One region of the Pandoraea sp. CB10b_02 genome, then DNA from elsewhere that is predicted to be linked to it. Evidence: riboswitches for the same ligand, from Rfam matches in the RefSeq annotation. Region 1 holds a riboswitch; the other holds the start of a gene.
What was found. A riboswitch is a leader RNA that binds a small molecule or an ion and turns the genes downstream of it on or off. The one in region 1 is predicted to bind thiamine pyrophosphate.

Region 1 (11,252 bases):
AGATCGCCCTTCTGGATGTTCGGGTCGCTCTTGGCGGCGGCCATCACGTCGGTCACGGTCTGCTTGACCAGCGCGTCCGGGGTCTGCGCCTGCGCCATGGCAGCGCCGGCGGCGGTGTACGTCATGAATGCCATGACGGGAATGAGCCAGAACTTCTTCATTGTGGACTTCCTCTTTCGAGTGACGAGTGTTGCGGGGTTGGATACCCGCGTCGCGTCGGGAGTTCTCCGATCGACGCCAGCGTCGTGTAACAAACTGTTGCCCGGCGAGCCCGCCGGTGCCGTGCCACCCGACGGGTCGCGCACGGCAAAGGCATGGCGCGGATCGCACCGGTCCGGCGAACCACGCGCAGCGCGCAATCAGCGGCGCAACGGCAGTCCGCCCGGGACCATCTTGCCCGGCACCGGCGAGCCTTGCGGCGCTTCCGGTTCGGCCTTGGCGCCCGACGCGGGTGCTGGCGCGCCGGCCGGCATCGGCTGCCCGCCCGCACCGGCGGGCGCAGCGCCTGCGCCGGCACCCGCCGCGGCGGCGCCGCCCTCGTCTTCGTAGTTCGGCAGCGCGGCGTTACCCGAGGCCCCGCCGTTGATCAGATACTTGCGACGCGCCAGATAGGCGTCGCGCGTGAACGAGTACGGATCAAGTGCCGCGGCTTCGAGCAGGTTCGACGCGTCGAGCAGGTTGGCGCGGGTGTTGACCAGACGCACGCCGTAGATCGTGTAGCTCACCCAGTCCGGCTTGATGTACGACGTCGGGTCGATGAACATGTTGCCCGCCAGGCCGACCGTGTCGCGCACCGTGCTCGGGCCGAGCAGCGGCAGCACCAGGTACGGGCCATCGGGCAGCCCCCACTTGCCGAGCGTCACACCGAAATCCTGGCTGTGCTTGGGCAGACCGGCCGGGGATGCGAAGTCGACCAGACCGCCGACACCGAACACGGTATTGATGGTCAGGCGCATCAGATCCTGCACGGCCGCCGTGACTTCGAGCTGCAGCAGGTTATTGGCGAAGTTGTAGACGTCGCCGATGTTCGAGAAGAAGTTCGTGACCATGTCGCGCGCCGGCTCCGGCACGACGAAGCGATAACCCTTGGCCACGGGCGTCATGACAGCCTTGTCGAGCTTGTCATTGAACGTGTACATCGAACGGTTGAACCCTTCGATGGGGTCCGCGGGGTTCGGATTCGTGACAGTGGCGCAACCGGCCAGCGCCATCGCGCCGGCGGCCAGCACTGCCGAAGTACGGAAGCTGGTCATTTCTCTTATTTTCCTTGGGTTACCGTCGCTGCCGGTGCGGAGGCCGACGCTGCGCCGCCCGCCTGGGCGCCGCCGGCGTCTGCCGCCTTGTTGTACAGGAACTGGCCGATCAGGTTTTCCAGCACGATCGCCGATTGCGTGAGCGTGATCGTATCACCGGCCTTGAGCATCTGGTCGTCGCCGCCGGGCTCCAACCCGATGTACTGCTCGCCGAGCAGCCCCGAAGTCAGGATCTTGGCCGACGAGTCCTTCGGGAATTGATACTGCGAATCGATGTTGAGCGTGACGTCGGCCAGATAGCGCTTGTCGTCGAATTTGATCGACGCCACGCGCCCGACCACCACGCCCGCGCTCTTGACCGCGGCGCGCGGCTTGAGGCCGCCGATATTGTCGAAGCGCACCGTCACGGGGTACGAGCTCGAGAACGACAGCGAGCTCATGTTGCCGGCCTTGAGCGCGAGAAAAAGCAGCGCCGCGAAGCCGAGAACCACGAACAGGCCGACCCAGAAGTCGAGGGGGTGTTTTTTCATTGTGTCAGTGTGCGCAAACGGTCTGTCGATAAGGTTGGCAGGCAAGCCGGCCCGTTAGCTGAACATCAGGGCCGTGAGCAGGAAGTCGAGACCGAGCACGGCAAGCGACGCCTGCACCACCGTGCGTGTGGTCGCACGCGAGACGCCCTCCGGCGTCGGCTGTGCCTCGAATCCCTGATACAGCGCGATATACGTGACGGCGATACCGAACACGAGGCTCTTGACCACGCCGTTGGCGACGTCCGACCAAACGTCCACGCCGCCTTGCATCTGCGACCAGAACGCGCCGGAATCCACGCCGATGAGTTGCACGCCCACGAGATAACCGCCGAAGATGCCCACCGCCGAGAAGATCGCCGCGAGGATCGGCATGGCGATCACGCCCGCCCAGAAGCGCGGCGCCACGACGCGCGCGATCGGGTCGATGGCCATCATCTCCATCGCGGTCAGTTGCTCGCCGGCCTTCATCAGGCCGATCTCCGCGGTAAGCGACGTACCCGCGCGGCCGGCAAACAGCAGCGCCGTGACCACCGGTCCGAGCTCGCGCACGAGCGAGAGTGCCACCAGTAGGCCGAGCGCCTGTTCCGAGCCGTACTTGTTGAGCGTGTAATAGCCTTGCAGCCCCAGCACGAAGCCGACGAACAGCCCCGAGACCGCAATGATGACGAACGAATAGTTGCCGACGAAATGAATCTGGTCGGTCACGAGCCGCGGACGGCGCAGCAGCGCCGCGCTCGACGCGAGCATGCGCAGGAACATGCGGGCGCCGTATCCCAGGCGCTCCACGTGGCCGCGAACGAAACTGCCGATAGTGGTGATCATGCACGCGCTCCGATGCCGAAGTCTTCCGCGAGCGGCGGCGCGGGATACTGGAATTTCACGGGCCCGTCCGGCTGCGCCTCGATGAACTGGCGCACCGTGGGGTCGGTCGAGGCGCGCAGCGCGTCGGGCGTACCCTCGGCGGCGATGCGGCCTTCACTGATGAAATAGATGTAGTCGGCGATGGCGAAGGTCTCCGCCACGTCGTGCGAGACGATGATCGAGGTAGCGCCGAGCGCGTCGTTGAGCTTGCGGATCAGGTTCGCGGTGATGCCCATCGAGATCGGATCCAACCCGGTAAACGGCTCGTCGTACATGACGAGATCGGGATCGAGCGCGATCGTGCGCGCAAGCGCTACGCGACGCGCCATGCCGCCCGAAATCTCGGCCGGCTTCATGTCGCGCGCCCCCCGCAGACCCACGGCGTTGAGCTTCATGAGCACCAGATCGCGTATGAGCGACTCGTCCAGTCGGGTGTGCTCGCGCAGCGGAAACGCCACGTTGTCGAACACCGTCATGTCGGTAAACAGCGCGCCGAACTGGAACAGCATGCCCATGCGACGGCGCAACCGGAACCAGCCGTCGCGATCGAGCGTGGACACGTCCGTGCCGTCGAAATCGACCGTGCCGCGGCTCGCATGCACGAGTCCGCCGATCAGACGCAGCACGGTCGTCTTGCCGCAGCCGGAGCCGCCCATGACCGCAATCACCTTGCCGCGGGGAAACCGCATATTCAACCCGGAGAGCACGAGTCGTTCGCCATAACCGAAGCTGACGTCGCGCAATTCGAGCAGATTTTCCGGGTTCGGGGTAGGCACGTTTCGGGTCTTATAGTGCGGCGCAAAACGCCAATTATAGGGGGGAATGCCGATCGATGCCGCGCACTGGCGGCTCGCCGGCGCGAGTATGGGCAACGTCCGGCGGCATTTTACAGGGCCTTCGCGGATCGACGGCGCCGCGTTCCGGTCAATGCAACGGACAAAATGCCAGCCGCGGCAAGGACTTACCGGCGGTGGCGGCAGCGGTGTTGCGCCGTTGCTACAATATTCCGCTTGACGCAACAACCTGTCGAGCCGGATGTCCGCCGCCAAACGCTTCCCTCCCTTGCCCTTGCGGCCCCTTCCATCCGTTCGGCCCTTGCCGGGCGACGGCCGGCGTCCTCCCGCTGACGAAGCCCGGACGTTTCAGATCCGTCCGATGCGGCCCGACGATCTTCCCGAGGTGCTGTCCGTGCAGGCGCAGGCCTACGGGAGCGCCATGCTCGAATCGGAAGCGGCGCTTGCCTCCCGCCTGCATCTCTCTCCCGCAACGTGCTGGGTCGCTACAGACGCCATGGACGCCATGGCGTTGGCGAATGTCGACGCGAGGCACGCGCCAGCCCGCGCGGCAACCTCAAACGCCGAACGCTCGCGTGTGGCCGGCTATCTATTCACACATCCATGGCGGATCGCAGCGCCGCCGCCGCTCGATACCGTGCTCGACACGCTGCCCGACGCGCCCGACTGCTGGTACGTGCACGACATGGCGCTCGCGCCGCGCACGCGCGCCGCCGGCGTCGCCAGCCGCCTCTATGCGGCCGCGCTCGAATCGGCGCGGGGATTGGGCCTGCAGGTGTCCGCACTCGTCGCGGTGCAGCAATCGCAGGGTTTCTGGGCGCGCTTCGGCTATGCCGTGGCGACGGACGTCTCCCCACTCATCGCCGCCAAGCTCGCCGGTTATGGCGACGGGGCGGTCTTCATGACGCGTCGCCTGTAAGGCTCCGCCGCCACCCCCGCCCCCCGCGCGCCCTGCGCAAGCCTTCCTCAGGCGCGCTTCGCGAACTCGCGTTGCATGCCCCGCACCGCGGCGGCCACGTCCGCGGCCTGCGTCACGGCGCGCACGACGGCGGCAGATCCCACCCCGGTATCGAGCACGCGAGGCAGGTTGCCGGCATCGATGCCGCCGATGGCAACGAGCGGGTAATGCGGCGCCACCAGCTTCACATAGCGCGCGAGCTTCGCCAGCCCCTGCGGCGCGGTGGCAATCACCTTGGTCGTGGTCGGAAACACAGCCCCGACGGCGAGATAGCTTGGCCGGAAATGGTGCGCCGCGAGAATTTCGTAATAGCCGTGCGTGCTGATGCCAAGCCGCATGCCGCTCGCGTGCAATGCCGCGACTTCATCGGCCGAGAGCGCCGCCATGTCCTCTTGCCCCAGATGCACGCCGTAGGCCCCGGCCTGCGCGGCTTCGCGCCAGTGGTCGTTGATGAACCAGGCGCCGTCGCGCGAAACGCGCTCGGCGGCCCTCACCACCCGCGCGATCTGCTCGTGCAGTCCCGGATGCGCGGGATCCTTGATCCGCAACTGCACCGTGCCGACCTGCAGGTCGGCCATGCGCTCGCACCACCCGGCATCCGGCAGTACGGGATACAGCCCGAGACGCGGCGGGCACGCCGGGAAGCGTCCGGGTGACGGCGCCTGACCGAGGACCGTGGGGAACGTCTCCAAGACCGTCGGCCATTCGCCGAGCGCGGCCGCGTCCTCGGCGCGGGCGTGGCTGCCGTCGCTGCGCCAGGCGCGTCCCAGCACCAGGGCGTCGTGCGGCGCAAAGCCGCAGTCGAGAAACGCCGCGAAGGCCGGGAAGAACGCCGGATCGTCGACACCGGCGATGCGATAGACAGCGTCCGGCGTGTACAGGGCATCTTCGGCGTGCCCCGGCACCGTCGCGCGGGTGACGAGCACCACGGCACCCGCGGCGCGCCACGCGTCGATCTGCAACGACGCGGCGCCCGCCTCGTGTGTCGACGCCGCCGACAGCCGGACCACATCTCCCTGGCCGGCGTGCGCGGGCGGCTCGACATGCAGGCGCCACGACGGTGCGCCATCGTCCGCGGTGGCCGGCCACGGGGCAAGGCGCGCCCGAATCGCCCCGGCGGCTTGCTGCCACGCCGTTGCGGCTGGCGCGCCGGCCGGCAGCCATTGCACATGCGAAAGCCTGGCGGCGCGGGCGGGCGTCGTCATTGAAAATCCTCGTTCGACGGATGGAAGGGTGTCGGGTGGGCTGCGGGCAAGCCCGCAGCCGGCGTCATGCGCTCGTCTGGTGCCAGAATGGCACGCCGACGACCGGCGTGCTCGCTTGCGCGCTCTCGCGCTCGGCCATCGGCCCGGCGAGCCACGCCGCGCGCCCGGCCCTGATCGCGGCGGCAAACGCGCCGGCCATCTCCACCGGCTGCGCGGCGAGCGCCACGGCGGTATTGAGCAGCACGCCGTCGAAGCCCCATTCCATGACCTGGCAGGCGTGCGACGGCAAGCCCAGGCCGGCGTCGACGATGAGCGGGGTGTCCGGCAGACGGTCACGCAGCAGGCGTAGTCCGTAGGGATTGATCACGCCCTTGCCCGTGCCGATCGGCGCGCCCCACGGCATGAGCGCCTGGCAGCCCACGTCGAGCAGCCGGCGGCACAACACCAGATCCTCCGTGCAGTACGGCAGCACCTTGAAGCCGTCGCGGATCAGTTGCTGGGCGGCCGTCACCAGACCGAACGGGTCGGGCTGCAACGTGTAGTCGTCGCCGATCAGCTCGAGCTTGATCCAGTCGGTCTCGAAGACTTCGCGCGCCATCTGCGCGGTCGTCACCGCCTCCTGCACCGAGTGGCAGCCGGCGGTATTGGGCAGCACCGGCACGGCCAGGCGCCGCAGCGTCTCCCAGAAATGGCCTTCCGAGGCCTGCGCGCCGGCGCCCGAGAGCTGGCGACGCAGCGCCACCGTCACCATGCCCGGCCGGGCGGCGTCGATCGAGTCGTTGAGCGCCTGCAGCGACGGGTAGCGCGCCGTGCCGAGCAAAAAGCGGCTGCCAAAGCGAGTGTCGTACAGCGTGAGAGCGTCGCGCACGCTGCCCGCGGCCACGTTGGCCGATTCCGTGAATGCGTTCATCTCAGCCTCCGGCCACCGGTTGCACGACATCGATCCTGTCGCCGTGCGCGAGCGCGTGCGCGGCGTATTGCGTCTTGGGCACGAATTGCCCGTTGACCGCCGCGGCGAACGGCGGCCTGGCGCCGTAGGCGGCCAGCGCCTCGGCCAGCGTCGCCGTCTCGGCCACGCTCAGTGTCTGTTGATTGATGTGGATGTCCATCGTGTACCGCTCCCTCTCATGCCCGGCGGAACAGATCCGGCCACGGCCGGCTCGCTCGCCACGTCTCCCAGTCGAACGCGTGCCCCGTTCCCGTTGGCGCGTCCGTCGTTTGCATCAATGCCTGCGCGAGCGCGCACGCCTCGCCCGTCACCGCCGGCGCGAGCAGATAGCCGTGGCGATACAGGCCGTTCACACGCAGCAGCCGCTTGCCGTCCCATTGCACGCGCGGCAGATGATCGGGCAGCGCCGGCCGGCAATTGACGTTCAGCTCCACAATGCGCGCCTCGCCGAACGCCGGGTTCAGCGAGTGCGCCGCCGACAGCAGCTCGAGCGCCGAGCGCACCGTCATTGGCGACATGTCCTCCGACTCGAGTTCGGTCGCACCGATCACGTACAGATCGTTTTCCTTCGGCGCGATGTAGATCGGATAGCGCGGGTGCAGCAGGCGCACCGGGCGGCGCAGACCGATACCCGGCGCGTGGATGCGCACGACTTCGCCGCGCACGCCGCGCAATTGCGGGAGCGCGCCACGCGCGCCCAGGCCGCGACAGTCGATGACGAGACCGGCCTCCGGATAGGCGCCCTCTCCGATTTCGGTGTGCCAGTGCAGCGCGGCGCCCGCTTTCGCGAGGCCGGCCGCCAGCGCGCGCAGCAATTGACGGTTGTCGAGCTGCCCCTCGTTGGGCAGCAGCCAGCCTTCCTGAAAACGCCCCGCGAGCGCCGGTTCCACCTCGCCCAATTGCGCGCCCGACACCCGCTCCACCCCGCCGCGCAGCAGCTCGGGCGGCGCGTTGGCGCGCATGCGTCGATCGAACATCACCGCTTCCGCGCGGTCGGGCTGATGCCAGACGACAAGCGTGCCGTTGCGCTGGAAGAACACCGGTTCGGGCAGGCCGTCGATCAGCGAGGGCCAGCGCCCGAGGCCCGCGGCGCCCATCGCGACGATGCTAGGTTCGGCCACGGCGGCTTCGGCCAGCGGCGCGAGCATGGCGGCGGCCACCCAGCCGGCGGCCGAAGCCCCGTCCGCGCCGCCTCGCTCGTAGAGCGCCACGCGCGCGCCCGTGCGAACCAGTTGCCAGGCGAGCAGACGGCCGGCCAGGCCGCCGCCGAGCACCGCGACGTCGGGAGTCGAAGCGCTCATACGCGCACCGCCGCGCGAGCCGTCACGGCGCACACGCACTCAGGACAATCCGAAGGAAAAATCGCAGGGACTTGCGAAAGGCAGCGCATGGGGTCCTTTCCTCATGAAAGCAAAAGGACGAAACGGTGTTGGACACCTTACCCCACTGGAGGAGTCGGAAACTTCCCACGCCGGTATTACCCGGGTCGGGTGCAAAGGGTCTCTCTCAGCCCCGTGCCACTCGTCACGCATGGTTCACACCCGCGTTCGGTACGGAGCACCCCTGTTTCGCCCGCAGTCATTACAACATAGATGCCGACGCCCGTGCAAGCCGGGCCTCCCGGGCGGTTGCACGCTCGCCGCGTCTCGTTTTTTGACGAATCCCCGGACCGTTGTAACAGTGCGTAAACTGAATTTCGACGACACGCGGGTTTCGGGCCGGAATTCGTGCAACGCATCATCTAACGCGCCGGTCAAACCGACCGTCGGACAGCGGCGCACGCGCAGGCGTTTGCCCCACGCCCGCGCGATCGCCGCCGCGTGCCCGCCATAGCACGACCGCATGGCACGACCGCATGGCACCACCCCATAACACAACCCCATAACACCGCCCCATAACACGTTGCATCACAGCGGCCGCGCCGCCAGACGATCATGGCCCACACGCCCAAGTCCCCCACACCTGCCGGCACGCCGCCGGCCGCTCACCCCGCCCGCGCTGCCCGCGCTGCCGCGTCACTGCCGAAGGCTCCGGGCGCCTGGCAATTGATCCGGCCCTATTGGGTCTCGGAAAAGCGCTGGGAGGGGCGGCGTCTGCTGGCGCTCGTCATCGCGCTGAACCTCGCGGTCGTGTTTATCAACGTGCGGCTCAACGCCTGGAACACGGGCTTCTACGACGCTCTCGACAAGCGCGACTGGCCAGTCTTCAAGTCGTCGCTCGCCGAATTCGCGGTGCTTGCCTTCAGCTTCATCATCATCGCGACGTTTCGCACCTACTTCCGGCAAATGCTGGAAATCAAGTGGCGGCAGTGGGTCACCGACGCCAATCTGACGAAATGGTTTGCGCAGCAGGCTTACTACCGCATCGAGCGCGATCATCTCGCGGACAACCCCGACCAGCGTATTTCGGAAGACATCCGCACGCTCGTCAGCTCGTCGCTCTCGCTCTCGCTGGACCTGCTCACCACGCTCGTCTCGCTGTTCTCGTTCGTCACCATTCTCTGGACGATTTCCGGCGCCGTGTCGTTCGCGCTGGGCGGCATGAACATCACGATTCCCGGCTACATGGTCTGGGTCGCGGCGCTATACGCGATCGTGGGCTCGTTCTTCATCTTCAAGGTGGGCCGCCCGCTGGTGGGCCTGAGCTATCGTCAGCAACAGGTCGAAGCCGACTTCCGTTTCCTGCTCGTGCGTCTTCGCGAATCGGCCGAGCAGGTCGCGCTCTATCGCGGCGAGGGCGCCGAGCTCTCGCGTCTGAAGGCCGCCTTCGGCGCCGTGCGCGAGAACTGGTGGCAAATCATGGTGGTGACCAAGCGCCTGATTTTCGCGAACTCGATCTACGGGCAGATCGCCATCGTGTTCCCGATCATGGCTGCGGCCCCCCGCTACTTCGCCGGCGCATTTACGCTCGGCGTGCTCATGCGGATCATCGACGCGTTCGGACAGGTGAGCGACGGCTTCTCCTGGTTCGTGAACAGCTTCGCAACGCTGGCCGAGTGGAAAGCCACCGTCAACCGTCTGCGCGAATTCACGCGCGTGGTGGACGCGCCGCCGCGCGAAGGCGGTATCTCGGTGGTCACCGCGCAGTCCGCGTCGCTCTCGTCGGCCGCCTATGCGGCGACGGACCTCCAGCTCGCGCTGCCGGACGGCGCGCCGCTCGCCGCCGCCGGCTCGTTCGCGTTCGCGCCGGGCTCGCGCTGGCTCATTCGCGGGCGCTCGGGCAGCGGCAAGAGCACGTTGCTGCGCGCGCTGGCGGGCCTGTGGCCGTTCGGCGCCGGCCGCGTGGACGTTCCGGCGGGCGCGCGCGTGCTGTTCCTCTCGCAGCAGAGCTACCTCCCCATCGACACGCTCAAGGCCGCGCTGGCCTTCCCGTCGTCGCCGGAGGCGTTTACCGACGACGAGTGCCGCGACGCGCTCGCCGCCGTGAACCTCGGCCAGTATCTGGACGACCTGCCGAACGTCGCCCACTGGGCGCGGCGGCTCTCCGGCGGGGAACAGCAGCGCCTGGCCGCGGCGCGCGCGTTGCTGCACAAGCCCGACTATCTGTTCCTCGACGAAGCGACCAGCGCACTCGACGTGGAAACGGAGCAAGCCGTATACGCAGCGCTCCATACCCGCCTGCCGGCGACGACGATGGTGAGCGTGGCGCATCGCGACACGCTCTCGCACTTTCATCAGCACACCATGACGCTGCGCGGTGCTCGCGAGCAGGCGGCCGACGCACAGCGCACGAGTCGCGCCGACCCGCCGCAGGCGGTGGACGCGGCGTAGTTCGTTCACCTGCTAAATAATATTGACGCGCCTGTCCCGAGGCGCGGGCGGTTTGGCATAATCACGAGCACCCTAGGCATTACACGGGCTCATCGTGACCACCCCCACTCCCTCGTCCGGCAGCGCCGACACGACTCAGCGCCGGACCATCGTCGTCACCGGCGCCGCTTCCGGCATCGGCGCGGCCATCGCCCGCCGGCTCGCCTCCCCCGACACCCGACTGCTGCTGCACACGCGCGGCGCCTCCGACGCCAGCCGCACGCGCCTCGCCGACGTCCGCCAGACCTGCGAGGCCGCCGGCGCGCAATGCGCGCTGTGGTTTGGCGACCTGTGCGAGGCGCCCGCAGCCACGCGACTGATCGACGCCGCGCGCGACGCGTTCGGCGCCGTGGACCAGATCGTGAGCAACGCCGGTTTCGCCACGCGCGAGCGCCTGACCGACATCGACGCCGACGCCTTCGCCCGCACGCTCTCGGCCATGCCCGGTGCGTTCGCCGCAATCCTGCGTGCGGCGCTGCCCGACCTGCAGCGCTCGGCGTGCGCCAGCGTCGTGGCCGTCAGTTCGTTCGTCGCGCATCGTTTCGCGCCGAATCAGGCCGGCTTCCCGGCGACGGCCGCCGCCAAGGCCGCGATCGAGGCGCTCGCGAAGAGCGCCGCCGCCGAATACGCGCGCGCCGGCGTGACGGTCAACTGCGTCGCGCCCGGCTACACGCGCAAGGACAGCGGTCACTCGGCAATCGATCCGGCCGCATGGCAGCGTGCGGCGCACGCCACGCCGACCGGGCGCCTGTGCGAGCCGGACGACATCGCCGCGCTCGCCGCCTTCCTGCTCGGCCCGCACGCGCGGCAGATCACCGGGCAGGTGATTCACGTCGACGGTGGATTGACACTCTGAACGAGCGCCGCGCGACAAACCTCCCTACATCACACAT
Region 2 (11,252 bases), on a different contig from region 1:
TTGAGCGCAACGCTGCTCACGCGTGCACGGGAGACCACCGACGTCGCGCTCGGGCGATACAAGGCCGGCGTGGGAACCTTGCTGGAGCTGCTCAAGGCCCAAAACGACCTGGCGGATGCCGAACAGCAGGACGTCGCAGCGTACACGGCGTTACAGACGGCGCGTTTGCAGCTGGCGGCGGATGTCGGGAAGCTGTCGATGGATGCATTGCGGCCGCATTGACTTGTCGCCAATCGGCGGCGAAGGCCAACGGCCGACGTTCGAGAGAATGCGGCCACAGGCGCTCGGCGCTCGCGCTTGAGGGCCGCCGGCGAGACGGCAAGCCCCTTGCTTCCACCTCCCTCTGGCGGGTCAGCGCACGCCCCGCGGCGTTTTCGGCAACGGGGTACGGAACGAAATGGCCAGGCGGTTCCACGCGTTGATCGTGGCGATGGCATACGTGAGGTCGGCAATCTGCCTGTCGTCGTAGTGCGCGCGCAGATCCGCGAACAGGGCGTCCGGCACGTGAGCGTCCTGCACGTTCGTGACGGCCTCGGTCCATGCGAGCGCCGCGCGCTCGGCCGGCGAATAGAGTGTCGTCTCGCGCCAGGCGTCGAGCAAATGCAGCCGGCGCGGCTCGACGCCCAGCTTCAGCGCGTCCGTGACGTGCATGTCGATGCAGAACGCACAGCCGTTGAGCTGCGAGGCCCGCAGCCAGACCAGTTCGACCAGCCCGCCGGGCAGACCACAGTCGTGGAAGTACGCACTCAGAGCGTGCAGCGCTTCGTAAGGTTGCGGGGACGCCGTGGTGTAGTTCAGACGCATCATCAGTCGGTTCTCCATTCGGTTTTCCATCGGGTTCCGGCATGCCGGCATGCCGCCATGCCGCCGGTGGGGCGCGAAGGCGTGGTGCCGCCTCGCCAGGACTCCTCGCCGGGGCACCTTGTCGGGGCACCTCGCCGCGATCACCGCGTGATTGCGTGAGCGTGCGAGCGCGGGACGAGGACAACGATACGGTCGTCTTGTCCTATCTGGAAGAGCCAAAATCGAATAAAATCGCCAGGCCAACCGAGCCATGCCGGGATGCTCCCCGCGCGGGCCATCCAGCCAGGCATTGCGCCATGTCCGATCACGCCAGTCATACCCACTCGCCCGCCGTTGCCGCACTGCATCTGGCGCAGGCCGCGCATACGGCCGGTGTGCCGACGTATCGCGCGCTCTACGAGCGGATACGCGACGGCATCCTCTCCGGCAAGCTCGCCCCTGCGGCGCGACTGCCCTCGACGCGTGCGCTCGCGAGCGAATTGGGCGTGGCGCGCGGCACCGTGGAAGCCGCATACGAGCGGCTGGTGGCCGAAGGCTTCGTGATCGGACGCGGCGCGGCCGGCAGTCGCGTCAATCCGCAACTCGACGCTGCCCGGCTCGGCGGCGCCGCCAAGGCGCTCCCAGCGCCCCCGGGCCAAGCGGTGAACGGCACGGCTGGCACGCCCGCCATCGTCGAAGACGCACCGCGTGCGCCACACCCCGCCGAGAACCCGAATCATCTTCCGCTGAACGCGTCCGGCATGCCGCTCCCGCTGCAAAACGGCATGCCCGCGCTCGACGAGTTCCCGCGCAAGCTGTGGGCGCGCCTCGCGGCACGTCACGCCCGTCATCTCGCGCCCGAAGGCCTGCACTATCAGGACGCCACCGGCTGGGCGCCGCTGCGCGAAGCCATCGCGGGCTATCTGGCCATTGCGCGCGGCATTCGCTGCGAGCCCGGGCAGATCGTCGTCACCGCCGGCTATCAGGGAGCGCTGACGCTGATCGCGCGCGTGCTGCTACGCCCCGGCGACGCCGTATGGTGCGAAGACCCCGGCTATTTTCGCGCGCACGAGGCGCTGCGCATGGCAGGCGCGACGCTCGTGCCCGTGCCGGTCGATCAGCAGGGCCTCGACGTTGCGGCCGGCGAGGCGATTGCCCCGCACGCGCGGCTCGCGGTCGTGACGCCGTCGCACCAGTCGCCGCTGTCCGTCACGTTGCCGCTGGCACGCCGCCTCGCGCTGCTCGCCTGGGCACAGGCGCGCGACGCGTGGATCATCGAGGACGATTACGACAGCGAATTCCGCTACACCGGCGCACCGCTGCCGGCACTCAAGAGCCTGGATGGCGGCGAGCGCGTGCTCTACGCGGGCTCGTTCAGCAAGGTATTGTTTCCCGGACTGCGGCTCGGCTATCTGGTGGTGCCGCCGGCGTTGTGCGATGCGTTTGCCGCCAATGCGGCGCTCGCCGCGCCGGCCCAGGGCTGGATCGAGCAGGCCACGGTGACGGATTTCATCACGCAGGGGCACTTCAGCCGCCACATCAGGCGCATGCGTCAGCTCTACGGTGAGCGCCGCGCGGCGCTCGCCGGCGCGTTGCGCACGCACCTGGCCGGTCGCATCGAACTCGCGCAGCAGGCCGGCGGCATGCACCTGCTCGGCTGGCTGGACCCCACACGCGGGGATCGGGACATCTGCCGCGCCGCCCTGCGGCACGGACTCGCCCCCGGGGCGCTGTCGTTTTTCCGCGTCGCACGGACGATGCCACCAGCGCTCGTGATGAGCTTCACCAACGTGAGCGAATCGAGCGCCGCCGACGTGGCGCAGCGCCTCGCGCGAGCCTTCGACGACGACGATCGCCGTCGGCCCGCCCGGTGACGCCGCACGCACGCCGCACGCAGGCCGCCAGCATGCCGCGCGAACACGGCGGCGGGACGGACAGCCGCCGAGACATTCCCCTCGTTGGCAACGCGCCGGACGAGCATGTCATGCCGCGGCGCACCATGGCCCCGTTCACGTTTTTCGGGACACATCGCGCTTGTGCTGGTCGGCCGAGTCGGTGTATCGTTGCCGCAAAGCTAGCGCAGGGGTCCTGCAACGTGAGTTGTGGGTGAGAAATACCCTTAGAACCTGATCTGGATAATGCCAGCGCAGGGAGCGTAGAAGTTACTCGCCCCCGTTCATGCCCCTGAGCCGCTTTGCGCCGAATTTGTCGGCGTCAACACGTGCCCCGCCAGGAGACATTGCATGAACGCCAATCCGAAGTTCCTCTCAGCCAACGCGCGCGTGGACGAAGCCGCGATCGCACCGCTGCCCAATTCCCGCAAGATCTACGTGAGCGGCTCGCGTCCCGACATCCGCGTGCCGATGCGCGAAATCTCGCAAGCCGACACGCCGACGAGCTTTGGCGGCGAGAAGAACCCGCCGATCTTCGTCTACGACACGTCGGGGCCGTACACCGATCCGAACGCGAAAATCGACATCCGCTCCGGTCTGCCCGCCCTGCGCGCCGCGTGGATCGAGGAACGCGGCGACACCGAAGCCCTGCCGGGGCTCACCTCGGCCTACGGCCGCGAGCGCGCCGCGGACGCCGCCACGGCAGATCTGCGCTTCCCCGGCCTGCACCGCACGCCGCGCCGCGCCAAGGCTGGCAAGAACGTGACGCAGATGCACTACGCGCGCCAGGGCATCATCACGCCCGAGATGGAATTCATCGCGATTCGCGAAAACCTGCGTCGTCAGGAATACATCGAGAGCGTGCGCCGCGCCGGCCCGCAGGGCGAGCGTCTCGCCAATCTGCTCTCGCGCCAGCATCCGGGCCAGCACTTCGGCGCGAGCATTCCCGCCGAGATCACGCCGGAGTTCGTGCGCAGCGAAGTCGCGCGCGGCCGCGCCATCATCCCGAACAACATCAACCACCCGGAATCGGAGCCGATGATCATCGGCCGCAACTTCCTCGTGAAGATCAACGCGAACATCGGCAACTCGGCCGTGACGTCGTCGATCGGCGAAGAAGTCGACAAGATGACGTGGGCCATCCGCTGGGGCGGCGACACGGTGATGGACCTGTCGACCGGCAAGCACATCCATGAAACGCGCGAGTGGATTCTGCGCAACAGCCCGGTGCCCATCGGCACGGTGCCGATCTACCAGGCGCTCGAAAAGGTCAACGGCAAGGCCGAAGAGCTGACGTGGGAAATGTTCCGCGACACGCTCATCGAGCAGGCGGAACAGGGCGTCGATTACTTCACGATCCACGCCGGCGTGCGTCTGGCTTACGTGCCGATGACGGCCAACCGCATGACCGGCATCGTCAGCCGCGGCGGCTCGATCATGGCGAAGTGGTGCCTCGCGCATCACAAGGAGAGCTTCCTGTACACGCACTTCGAAGAGATCTGCGAAATCATGAAGGCTTATGACGTCGCGTTCTCGCTCGGCGACGGCCTGCGTCCCGGCTCGATCTACGACGCCAACGACGAAGCGCAGCTCTCCGAGCTCAAGACGCTCGGCGAGCTCACGCAGATCGCCTGGAAGCACGACGTGCAGGTGATGATCGAAGGCCCGGGCCACGTGCCGATGCAGCTCATCAAGGAGAACATGGATCTCCAGCTCGAGTACTGCGACGAAGCCCCGTTTTATACCCTTGGCCCGCTGACGACCGACATCGCTCCCGGCTACGACCACATCACGTCGGGCATCGGCGCGGCGACCATCGGGTGGTACGGTACGGCCATGCTGTGCTACGTCACGCCGAAGGAGCACCTCGGCTTGCCGAACAAGGACGACGTGAAGGAAGGCATCATCACGTACAAGCTCGCAGCGCACGCCGCCGACCTCGCCAAGGGTCACCCGGGCGCGCAGATTCGCGACAACGCGCTGTCGAAGGCACGCTTCGAATTCCGCTGGGAAGATCAGTTCAACCTCGGTCTCGATCCGGACAAGGCGCGTGAATTCCACGACGAGACACTGCCGAAGGACTCCGCCAAGGTGGCGCACTTCTGCTCGATGTGCGGGCCGCACTTCTGCTCGATGAAGATCACGCAGGACGTGCGCGACTACGCCGCCAAGCAAGGCATCAGCGACGAGGCCGCGCTCAAGCAGGGCATGGAAGTGAAGGCCGTCGAGTTCGTCAAGAGCGGCGCCGAGATCTATCGCCGCACCTGACGGGAGCAAGGCGCGGCCGGTTCGCCGCGTGCGCATGAAGCAACGCCCGCGTCTGTGCGGGCGTTGTTGTTTCAGCTCAAGCCGGTTCGGGCGCGCCCTGCACGAAGGCACGGGCCTGGCCAGCGGTGGGACGACTCACGCATGCCTTTGCGCATCGGGCGTCGTGGCGGCCTCGGCCGTCGGCACGCCACGCGCGGTGAGCCGGTTGCGCAGCCGAAGCGTGGCCAGGCTGGGCCGCAGCGACGAGATCGACGTCGCCAATGCCGTGAACGCCGGCGTGTCGGTCGCCGGCAGCTTGGCGGCGCTCACCACATCACGATGCCGCATGCCCCAGTGCTGGTCTCCCAACTGCTCGATGCCGAGCGCGCACCGCACCCATTCGTCGGTGCCGAGGCCGGCTGATGCCGGCAGGTCGTCGCGCACGCTCGCCTGGTGCATCGGCATGGCGTCGGAGAAGGCGACGCGCAACATCCACGCGGTCGCCGCCGACGACGGCAGTTCCCGCTGGCTCGCCTGTAGCCGTGCGTTCACATCGCGAAGAAAATCCTGCGCGCTCTGGTGCACCTGACACGCGTGCGTCCACGCTTTCTTGCCGACCAGCCCCGACTTGCCCGTCCAGCGCCGCGCCGTGTCCGCCACCGCGCGCGTGACATCGTTCAGACCGACCTCGAACGGCACCGTGGCGTTGCGCCCACCCATGCCGAGCAGCGCCCCCTCAATGACCGACGCGCAGATCTGCGCGCCTTCGCTGCGCGAATCGGGCATGGCGACGGGGTGATGGGCGAAGTCGCCGCCATTGCCGCGGGCGTTGCCATGTCGCTCGCCTGCGCAGACGAAGAGGGTTTGCAGCGCCGACGGGCACAACACCGCCTTGGCTCGCGCGCGGCCCTCGGGATCGAGTTCCGCCATCAGGACGGGAAGCAGATCGCCCGTTTCGGCAAGCGCCGCGGAAGCCCCGGCGCGGTTCACCGGCGTGCGCTCCGGCGTCTTTTGGGACGAGACTTTGCACAAATCCTCGCAAAGCTCGGCGCTCGGAAGGCATGTCCGCGGCTTGCACATCTGCCGCGCGAGCGGCGTTCTCGCGCAGCCTGCCATGCTGTTGGTCAACCGTAGCAGCGCAAAGCGCTCCCACTGCACCTTGTCGCGAGCATGATCGAGACCGCCCAGATCGGGCTTGGTCATGTTGACCGGACCGATCGGATAGTTGTGTACGCCGTTCATGAGTTCCTCCTCGGGAAGCCGTGTGGCGCGGCGATTGCCGCGGCTTCGACCGCATGTCGAAGCGGGTTCACGATGCCCGAGCGCCGATGCGGCGATTATCGGTTCTGCGCGACCGAATGCGCGGCAGGTACGCGCCACCGCCCGGAAGTAGACAGGTCGTCCGCCCGGTCATGCCACAGACGTGCGGCAACGCAACGGCGGCGCAGGGAGGGCATATCGGCGTGCCCTGAAGTTATGGCATGCTATCGGACAAGCGATACAGCCGACGGCTGACGCACCCCGCGATCCCCGCGGAAGGCGTAGGCGGCAGAGCTTGCTCGCCGCACACGCCGGGCCCGGACTTCTTTCCGGTCCCCAGCCCGAAGGCATCTCAAAATGATGGCCTCGCCGGCCTTGTTTTGAAATGTCTCCTGTCACCGGCCCTTCCGTCATTCGGGCGGCGCCGGCCTACGTCGCTGCTGTGCGCCCGCTTTCGTACATACAGGGACATCGATATGAGTGGTTACGGCTTTCTTTTCAGTATCTTTTTGCTCGTGTTGGCGAGCGCTTTCTTTTCCGCCTCTGAAATCTCTCTCACGGCCGCCAAGCGCACCAAGCTTCAGGTGCTCATGGAAAAAGGCGACGCGCAAGCGGTCAAGGTGCTCGCACTCAAGGAGCAGCCCGGCAACTTCTTCACCGTCGTGCAGATCGGCGTGAATGCGGTCGCCGTGCTGGGCGGGGTGCTCGGGGAGAGTTTCCTCACGGGTTATCTGTTCACGTGGCTCTCGCCGGTGGCCGACCAGGCGCTCGCGCTGCGACTCGCGGGCATCGGCTCGTTCCTCTTCATCACGATCGCGTTCATCCAGTTCGCCGACCTGATTCCGAAGCGGCTCGCGATGGTCAATCCGGAGCGCGTCGCGATGGCGATCATCGACCCAATGCTGCTCTGCCTGAAGGTGCTGCGCCCGCTCGTCTACGTCTTCAACGGCGTGGCGAACCTGTTCCTGCGCATCTTCAAACTGCCGACGCATGCCATCGAGAACATCACCTCCGAAGACATCGCGGCCATGGTCGGGGCAGGCGCGCAGGCCGGCGTGCTGCGCAAGCAGGAACTGCATCTGATCGAGAACGTTTTCGAGCTGGAGTCACGCACGGTCAGCTCGGTCATGACCTTCCGTGACGACGTGGTGTACTTCACCATTTCCGAGGACGAGCGCAGCATTCGCCAGAAGATTACCGAGAGTCCGCATTCGAAGTACCTGGTGTGCCGCGACGAAATCGACAACGTGCTCGGCTATGTCGACTCGAAGGACCTGCTCCAGCGCATTGCGAGCGAAGACCTTTCGAGCGTGATCCGGAACCTCGATCGTCTGTATGCGAAAAAGCTGCTCGTGATTCCGGACACGCTCAATCTCTCCGAGGCGCTGGCGCGCTTCAAGGAAACCCGTGAGAGCTTTGCCGTGATCATCAACGAGTACGGCCTCGTGGTCGGCGTGGTCACGCTCAACGACATCGTCGGCGCGCTCATGGGCGACGTGGTCCACCCTGCCGACGAAGACCAGATCGTGCAGCGCGACGAGCATTCGTGGCTCGTCGACGGGGTGACATCGGTAGAGGATGTGAAGAAGGCGCTCGATATCGACGAGTTGCCCGGCGAAGGCGAGTACGAAACCATCGCCGGCTTCATGATCTACCAGCTCAAGCGAATTCCGAAAAAGTCGGAGGCCACCGAGGCGGCCGGCTACAAGTTCGAAGTGGTCGACATCGATAATTACAAGATCGACCAGTTGCTTGTCACGCGGCTGGGCTCCGTCGCCGAGGCCGTCATCACGCCTGCGGCGGACGAGGCGTCGTAGCCAGCACCTGCGCGAGCCGGTCGGTCAGCCCGCCATCGCGCTGCGTCGGCCGTGCGATGGCCGACGCGATCACTTGCCAGGGCGCGCAGACCCACGCCTGAGTGCGCGCCCGCGTCACGCCGGTATAGACGAGCTCACGCGACAGCACGCGGCTCGCCTGCTCCGGCAGCACGATCGCCACGCGCTCGAACTCCGAGCCCTGAGACTTGTGGATTGTCATCGCGAACGCCGTTTCGTGCGCCGGCAGACTGGCCGGCGAATAGAGACGATAGCCCCCATCCGGCGTTGCGAACGCCACGCGCAGCGCCCCGGACGGGCCGAGCGGCAACGCAATGCCGATATCGCCGTTGAACAGATTCAGTGCGTACTCGTTCTGCGTGATCAGGACAGGCCGCCCCGCGAACCAGGCGCCCGCGCCGGCGCCGAGAGCCACGCCCGCACGTCGCGCGAGCAGCGAAGTGAGTTGCGCGCCGAGAAACTCGACACCGCGCCGCCCGCCCCGCGTCGCGCACAGCACGCGGAACTGGCCGAATGCCGCGAACACCGGTCGCGCGACCATCGCGACGTCGGCCGCCGTGGCGGCGGCCGGGTCTCCCAGTTGGCCGATCGTCGTGACGGCCTGCGCCAGCGCATCGAGATACGCGGCGTATCCGTCGGCCAGTGCATTCAGATTGGCCGCCGACAATTGGACGCCGCCATCCTCGCTCAGCAGTACGCGGTCCCCTGCTGCGGGCGGTGGCGAAACGGCAGGCGGCGCAAGCGATGCCGACAGGCGCGCGGATGCGGACGCGGGCGCTGACGCCTCGGCCACCGTGAATTCCTTGCGCGCCTCAATGACCTTGCCGGCCTTGATCGCCGTGGCGAGCCGCCCGATGGCGGAGTGCGAGCCGAAGCGATAGTTGCGCTCGAGCCAGACCACCGTATCTTCGAGTCCTCGCGCCGAGGGCGATGCCTCACCGCCCGCCAACGGTCCCGGCGGTGGCGGTTCGCCCTGCGGCCAATCGAGCGCTTCGAGCAGCCGCGCGCGCATCTCGGGCGAGAACGAGCGGTGTGCGCTGAGTTCCCCGAACACCGCCCCCGCCTCCACGGCGGCCAGTTGATCCTTGTCGCCGAGCAGAATCAAACGCGCGCCGTCCGGCACGGCTTCGAGCAATTGCGTCGCCATCGAAAGATCGATCATGGACGCCTCGTCCACCACGATCAGGTCATACGGCAGCGGATTGCCCGCATGGTGGCGAAAACGTCTGCCGACCCGCTGCGCCGACTCCGGCAGCACGCCGAGCAAGCGGTGCAGCGTCACGGCCGCTTCGGGCAAGGCCCGGCGCACCGTCTCGGGCAGGTCTTGGCGCGCCGCGAGCGCCTCCTGCATGCGCTGCGCCGCCTTGCCGGTCGGGGCGGCCAGCGCGACGCGCAAATTCGCGTCCCGCTCCAGCAGGCACGCAAGCAGCCCGACCACCGTCGTCGTCTTGCCTGTACCCGGACCACCGCTGAGCACCACCAATGCGCGCTGCAACGCCAGCGCTGCCGCGGCCATCTGCCAATTCGGTTCGCGCTGGCCGTCTGGACCGACGAGCATGCCGTCACCGAAATAGCGACGCAGGCGGGTGCGGTCTTCCCGCGTGAGCGGAAGCTGCCCGCCGGCCGTCAGCTTGCGCCCGAGCGCCGCCGCAAGACGCGCCTCGTAACTGTAATAGCGCGCCAGGTAAAGACGATCACGCTCGTCGAGCAGCAAAGGGAACGCGTCGAGCTGCGCGTCGCCCGCGAGCGCGAAAGCGAGGTTCGCCGGGGCGCAGAGGCCGCTGCTCAACAGCGCGTCGCGCCAGACTGAGAGCGCAGGCGCATCGCCGGGAAACAGTTCGCCGCTGGACTGCGCGTCGAGCAGATTGCCGAGCGGCACGCATACGTGGCCTTCGGCCGTGGCAAGGCTGACGGCGAGCGCCGCACGCCAGACATGTTGGCACGTGGTGGCGTCCGCGCCGCGCCCGCGCGCGAGCAACGCCATGCGCCGCGCGAAGCCCTGCGCGAGCCGGACGACGCCGCTGTCAGCAAGCGGTGACGCCCCGGCGCCGCCGCCGGGACCGGTCCGGCTGCTCTCGGTGTTCTGGCGGCTCCGGGCGCTCTGGCTGCTTTGATCGCTCCGGCTGCTTTGATCGCTCCGGCTGCTTTGATCGCTCCGGCTGCTTTGATCGCTCCGGCCGCCCCAACCGCCGTGGCCCGTGAGAGAGGCATCGCTCATGGGGGTCCTTGAATTCCCGGTGCCCGTGGCATTTCCGCCGCGCGCGTCACTCATGCATCCTCCCCGAGCACGTCGCTCTTGCCGCCCTGCGCGTCGAGCGACAACGCTTCGGCCAGGGCGTGGTTCTCGCCGGCGGCGAACAGGCGGTCGAGCGCGTCGATCATTTCGTGCGTCGGCTTGTCGAAGAACACGCCTGGCACTGCGTCACCGGCCAGATGAGCTCTCGCCCAATCCGGCCGGACGCCACGCACGAAGAGATAGAGGCTGCCCGCCATGTCGCGGTCGTAGTCGTAGCCGGGCAGGCGGCGACGCAAATAGCGATGCAACGCCAGCGTGTACAGCAGGTACTGCAGGTGATAGCCGTGCTCGGCCATGGCTTCGCGCAAGCCGTCTTCACCGTAATTCTCGGGCGCCGTGCCGAGATAGTTCGACTTCCAGTCCAGGATCCACCACTTTCCGTCGTGGCGGAATACGAGGTCGATGAAGCCCTTCAGATAGCCGCGCAGTACGGTGGCATCGAGCGGGAGGTCCGGGTAGCCGAATTGGCGCAGTACACCACGCAGCGCGTCGAGCGAGACCGCGTCGGCCGGATACGTGAACTCCATTTCGGTGAGCCGCTCGGACATCGCGACGTCTGCCAGTCGCAATCCGGGACGCAGCGGTGTCAAGACCGTATCGGCAAGCATGTTCATCATCATCGCGCGCCAGCTGTCGTTGTGCTCCGCGCCACGGCCCGGCGGCCGCTCGCGCAGCGCCCGCGCCACGGCATGCGGCCATTGCGCGGGCGCTTGGAAGTCGGCCAGTTCGAACACGCGGTGCAGGCTTTCACCAGCGGCCGGGCCGCGCGGAAAACGCAGGATGTCGTCGGCTGGCGGCCACGCATCGTCTGCCGCCGGGGGCAGCGCAAACGCGGGCCCCGCATTGGCCTGGGCATCGTAGTCGGGGCGCGTGCGTTCCGGCGCGCTTAGCTGAGCGCCTCCCAACTGCGGCCCCGTGTGCGCCGCGGCCAGCAGACCG

Region 2: another riboswitch for thiamine pyrophosphate. It lies ahead of thiC (phosphomethylpyrimidine synthase ThiC); the one in region 1 lies ahead of CDN36_RS13140 (FAD-dependent oxidoreductase).

The regions. Positions count from the first base shown of each region.
Region 1 is NZ_NJGW02000010.1:131,649-142,900, forward strand. It holds gene CDN36_RS13095 (MlaC/ttg2D family ABC transporter substrate-binding protein) at 1-161, opposite strand, end outside; gene CDN36_RS13100 (MlaA family lipoprotein) at 360-1,253, opposite strand; gene mlaD (outer membrane lipid asymmetry maintenance protein MlaD) at 1,259-1,783, opposite strand; gene mlaE (lipid asymmetry maintenance ABC transporter permease subunit MlaE) at 1,838-2,605, opposite strand; gene CDN36_RS13115 (ABC transporter ATP-binding protein) at 2,602-3,420, opposite strand; gene CDN36_RS13120 (GNAT family N-acetyltransferase) at 3,800-4,357, shown strand; gene CDN36_RS13125 (thiamine phosphate synthase) at 4,405-5,601, opposite strand; gene CDN36_RS13130 (thiazole synthase) at 5,666-6,511, opposite strand; gene thiS (sulfur carrier protein ThiS) at 6,513-6,710, opposite strand; gene CDN36_RS13140 (FAD-dependent oxidoreductase) at 6,727-7,851, opposite strand; TPP riboswitch at 7,997-8,125, opposite strand; gene CDN36_RS13145 (ABC transporter ATP-binding protein/permease) at 8,485-10,320, shown strand; gene CDN36_RS13150 (SDR family NAD(P)-dependent oxidoreductase) at 10,415-11,215, shown strand.
Region 2 is NZ_NJGW02000003.1:110,421-121,672, forward strand. It holds gene CDN36_RS04015 (TolC family protein) at 1-222, shown strand, start outside; gene CDN36_RS04020 (carboxymuconolactone decarboxylase family protein) at 352-822, opposite strand; gene pdxR (MocR-like pyridoxine biosynthesis transcription factor PdxR) at 1,101-2,657, shown strand; TPP riboswitch at 2,855-2,953, shown strand; gene thiC (phosphomethylpyrimidine synthase ThiC) at 3,027-4,943, shown strand; gene CDN36_RS04035 (hypothetical protein) at 5,079-6,164, opposite strand; gene paeA (polyamine export protein PaeA) at 6,659-7,999, shown strand; gene recD (exodeoxyribonuclease V subunit alpha) at 7,971-10,235, opposite strand; gene recB (exodeoxyribonuclease V subunit beta) at 10,286-11,252, opposite strand, start outside.